DNA from 2 places in the Streptomyces sp. NPDC020742 genome. Region 2 is predicted to be linked to the other one. Evidence: predicted binding sites of a transcription regulator. Region 2 holds the regulator's gene; the other holds the start of a gene.

Region 1 (2,199 bases), on a different contig from region 2:
CCTCCTCGGAGATCACGGTGCCACCGGTGAGGATGGCGATGTCGCCCAGCATGGCCTTGCGGCGGTCGCCGAAGCCCGGGGCCTTGACGGCGACGGACTTGAAGGTGCCGCGGATCTTGTTGACGACCAGGGTCGACAGGGCCTCGCCCTCGACGTCCTCGGCGATGATCAGCAGCGGCTTGCCGGACTGCATGACCTTCTCCAGGAGCGGCAGCAGGTCCTTCACGTTGCCGATCTTGGAGTTGACGATGAGGATGTACGGGTCGTCGAGCGACGCCTCCATACGCTCCATGTCGGTGGCGAAGTACGCCGAGATGTAGCCCTTGTCGAAGCGCATACCCTCGGTGAGCTCCAGCTCCAGACCGAAGGTCTGGGACTCCTCGACGGTGATGACGCCTTCCTTGCCGACCTTGTCCATGGCCTCGGCGATCAGCTCGCCGATCTGGGTGTCGGCGGCGGAGATGGAGGCGGTCGAAGCGATCTGCTCCTTGGTCTCCACGTCCTTGGCCTGCTCCAGCAGGGCGGCGGAGACGGCCTCGACGGCCTTCTCGATACCGCGCTTGAGGGCCATCGGGTTGGCGCCGGCGGCGACGTTGCGCAGGCCCTCGCGGACCAGGGCCTGGGCCAGGACGGTCGCGGTCGTCGTGCCGTCACCGGCGACGTCGTCCGTCTTCTTCGCGACCTCCTTGACCAGCTCGGCGCCGATCTTCTCGTACGGGTCCTCGAGCTCGATCTCCTTGGCGATGGACACACCATCGTTGGTGATCGTGGGGGCGCCCCACTTCTTCTCGAGGACGACGTTACGGCCCTTGGGGCCGAGGGTGACCTTGACGGCGTCGGCGAGCTGGTTCATCCCGCGCTCGAGACCGCGCCGCGCCTCCTCGTCGAACGCGATGATCTTGGCCATGTGAAGTGGTCCTCCCGGACTAATGGGGTCTCCCCTGCTCGAACGCAGTTGAGAGCGTGGGGAAGGATTGCTCCGGACCGCGCTGGCGCCCGCGACGGACGACCTGCAGACCCGCGGTGGTTCCTTGCCCCACCCGGCCTACGGGCCTCACCGACCCGGTCCTTCGTAGCACTCTCACGCGGAGAGTGCTAACGCCAATGATTAGCACTCGTACCCCACGAGTGCAAGCGCCCCGGGGTGGGGTCCACCCCCGGGAGCGGACGACAGAAGGCCCGCACCCCCTCGACGACAGAAGGCCCGTACCCCCTCAGGGATACGGGCCTTCACTACGCAGCAGTCGGTCGGCGCCTCAGCCGGCCACCCGGACCATGTCCGCCTGCGGCCCCTTCTGGCCCTGCGAGATCTCGAACTCGACCCGCTGGCCCTCCTCAAGGGTGCGGTAGCCGTCCATCTGGATCGCGCTGTAGTGGACGAAAACATCCGCACCACCGTCGACCGCGATGAAGCCGTACCCCTTCTCCGCGTTGAACCACTTGACGGTGCCCTGAGCCATGCCTAACTCCCCTATTACTGGCCCTTGCGCAGGACCGCACTCCGCGGACCCGGGTCAGACCTCACCCCGCGAATGGCCCGTGGGGTGTGCGCCGGAACGCGTCGACCGCCGCTGAATGTATCTGGACCGATGCCCAGCGCAACAGGTCAATCGGACGAGAATTCTGGCGACGGTGAATCGGCTATATGCCTCGAAATCCCGCTTCTCCAGGGCAAGTCGGGCCGGACATCGCTCACATATGCGACGAATCCCGTGCACACTTTGGGCACAACTCGCCGCGATTTCCCTTGCGTTCGGCATACCCATGGGGATATCCGGAGGGGGATCACCCCAATGGTATCCCCTTTCACTAAACGGAATTGCCCCGTCCGATTTCCTTGGACGGGGCAATTCCGGTCAAGAAGGGGAAGAGATGGCGCAAATTAGCGCTCTCCCGATCTCAGTTCAACAGTTGTGGGCTAAACCGTTCGGCAGCGGACACGCCATTCAGCAGCCGCCGGCGACCGCCGGGATGATCGAAACACCCGCACCGTCCGGGGTTGGCGTCTGCAGACCCTGCTCGAATCGGACGTCATCGTCGTTGACGTAGACGTTCACGAAGCGGCGCAGCTTGCCGGTGTCGTCGAGCACCCGGGCCGCGATGCCCTGGTGGTTCTTCTCCAGGTCGGCGATCACCTCGGAGAGGGTCCCGCCCTCGGCGGTGACCTCGGCCTCGCCGCCGGTGTACGTGCGCAGGATG
Region 2 (2,199 bases):
CGGCCCAGGACGGCCCGGACCGTCCGGCGCAGATCCGCGCCGTCGCGGAGGCTCGCGCCGGTGTCGACGATCATGACGCCGGAGGTGCCGGCGATCACGCCGACGGTCTCGTCCCAGCCCGGCATCCGGCGCCTGGCCACGCCGTCGCCGAGCTGTTCCCACCCGGCCTCTTCCCAAGCAGTGCGCATACCGAGACGCTAGCTCCCTCGCGATAGCGTTGCCCGGCAGATCGGTCGAAGACGGTCATCCGGCGGGTGCTGTGCGCGGTCGCCCTTGCCGTCCCCGTGCTACCCGGCCGTACACTGGCTCCGGGTCTGGCACTCGGCCCGTGTGAGTGCCAGGAGAAGCGAGATGACGGACGACCGGACTGGAGGTGCGCGGGATGCTCAGTGAACGCAGGCTCGAAGTGCTGCGCGCCATCGTCCAGGACTACGTCGGGACGGAGGAGCCGGTCGGCTCCAAGGCGCTCACCGAGCGCCATCGGTTGGGGGTCTCCCCGGCCACGGTCCGCAATGACATGGCGGCCCTGGAGGACGAGGGCTTCATCGCCCAGCCCCATACGAGTGCTGGGCGGATCCCGACCGACAAGGGCTACCGCCTCTTCGTCGACAAGCTGGCCGGCGTCAAGCCGCTGTCCAGCCCCGAGCGGCGGGCGATCCAGAACTTCCTGGACGGCGCCGTCGACCTCGACGATGTGGTGGGGCGCACGGTCCGGCTGCTGGCGCAGCTGACCCGGCAGGTCGCGGTCGTGCAGTACCCGTCCCTGACGCGGTCCACGGTCCGGCACGTCGAACTGCTGGCGCTGGCCCCGGCCCGGCTGATGTTGGTGCTGATCACCGACACCGGACGGGTCGAGCAGCGGCTGATCGACTGCCAGGCACCGTTCGCCGAGACGTCCCTCGCGGACCTGCGGGCGCGGCTGAACAGCCGGGTGGTGGGACGCCGTTTCACGGATGTGCCCCCGTTGGTGCAGGATCTCCCCGAGTCCTTCGAGCAGGACGACCGCGGCACGGTCTCGACAGTGCTGTCGGTGTTGCTGGAGACTTTGGTGGAGGAGACCGAAGAGCGGCTGATGATCGGCGGAACCGCCAATCTCACGCGCTTCGGACACGACTTCCCCCTGACCATCCGTCCGGTGCTGGAGGCACTTGAGGAGCACGTGGTGATGCTCAAGCTGCTCGGCGAAGCCAAGGACTCGGGCATGACCGTACGCATCGGGCATGAGAATGCCCACGAAGGCCTGACGTCCACCTCGGTCGTCACGGTCGGCTACGGTTCGGGCGACGAGGCAGTCGCCAAACTCGGCGTGGTCGGACCGACCCGCATGGACTACCCCGGAACGATGGGAGCGGTACGCGCAGTGGCACGTTACGTCGGACAGATCCTCGCGGAGTCGTAAGTGGCCACGGATTACTACGCGGTCCTGGGCGTTCGGCGCGATGCCTCGCAGGACGAGATCAAGAAGGCGTTCCGGCGGCTGGCGCGCGAGCTCCACCCGGACGTCAACCCGGATCCGAAGACCCAGGAGCGGTTCAAGGAGATCAACGCCGCTTACGAGGTCCTGTCGGACCCGCAGAAGAAGCAGGTATACGACCTCGGCGGCGACCCGCTCTCGCAGGCCGGCGGCGGCCAGGGCGCGGGCGGCTTCGGCGCGGGCTTCGGCAACTTCTCCGACATCATGGACGCGTTCTTCGGCACCGCCTCCCAGCGCGGGCCGCGCTCGCGGACCCGCCGCGGTCAGGACGCCATGATCCGGCTCGATGTCGAGCTGAGCGAGGCGGCCTTCGGCACGACCAAGGACATCCAGGTCGACACCGCCGTGGTCTGCACGACCTGCACCGGTGAGGGGGCGGCGCCGGGCACCTCGGCGCAGACCTGTGACATGTGCCGCGGCCGCGGTGAGGTCTCCCAGGTCACCCGGTCCTTCCTGGGCCAGGTCATGACCTCGCGGCCCTGCCCGCAGTGCCAGGGCTTCGGTACGGTCGTGCCGACCCCGTGCCCCGAGTGCGCCGGTGACGGACGGATCCGCTCCCGCCGCACGCTGACCGTCAAGATCCCGGCCGGTGTCGACAACGGCACCCGGATCCAACTCGCCGGTGAGGGCGAGGTCGGCCCCGGTGGCGGCCCCGCCGGTGACCTCTATGTGGAGATCCACGAGCTGGCGCATCAGGTCTTCCAGCGGCGCGGCGACGATCTGCA

The links. The regulator HrcA, encoded in region 2, represses chaperone genes, less so after heat shock. The targets are predictions, from matches to a motif close to TTNGCACTCNGNNNNNCNGAGTGCNAA.
Region 1: a site for HrcA is predicted at 1,073-1,099, ahead of groL (chaperonin GroEL). Genes of this name have one in related genera too.

Annotation. Positions count from the first base shown of each region.
Region 1 covers NZ_JBFAEA010000013.1:114,583-116,781, reverse strand. The annotation lists gene groL (chaperonin GroEL) at 1-907, opposite strand, end outside; gene AB0G84_RS22495 (cold-shock protein) at 1,257-1,460, opposite strand; gene AB0G84_RS22490 (MoaD/ThiS family protein) at 1,947-2,199, opposite strand, start outside.
Region 2 covers NZ_JBFAEA010000001.1:293,856-296,054, forward strand. The annotation lists gene AB0G84_RS01165 (MBL fold metallo-hydrolase) at 1-188, opposite strand, end outside; gene hrcA (heat-inducible transcriptional repressor HrcA) at 383-1,399, shown strand; gene dnaJ (molecular chaperone DnaJ) at 1,400-2,199, shown strand, end outside.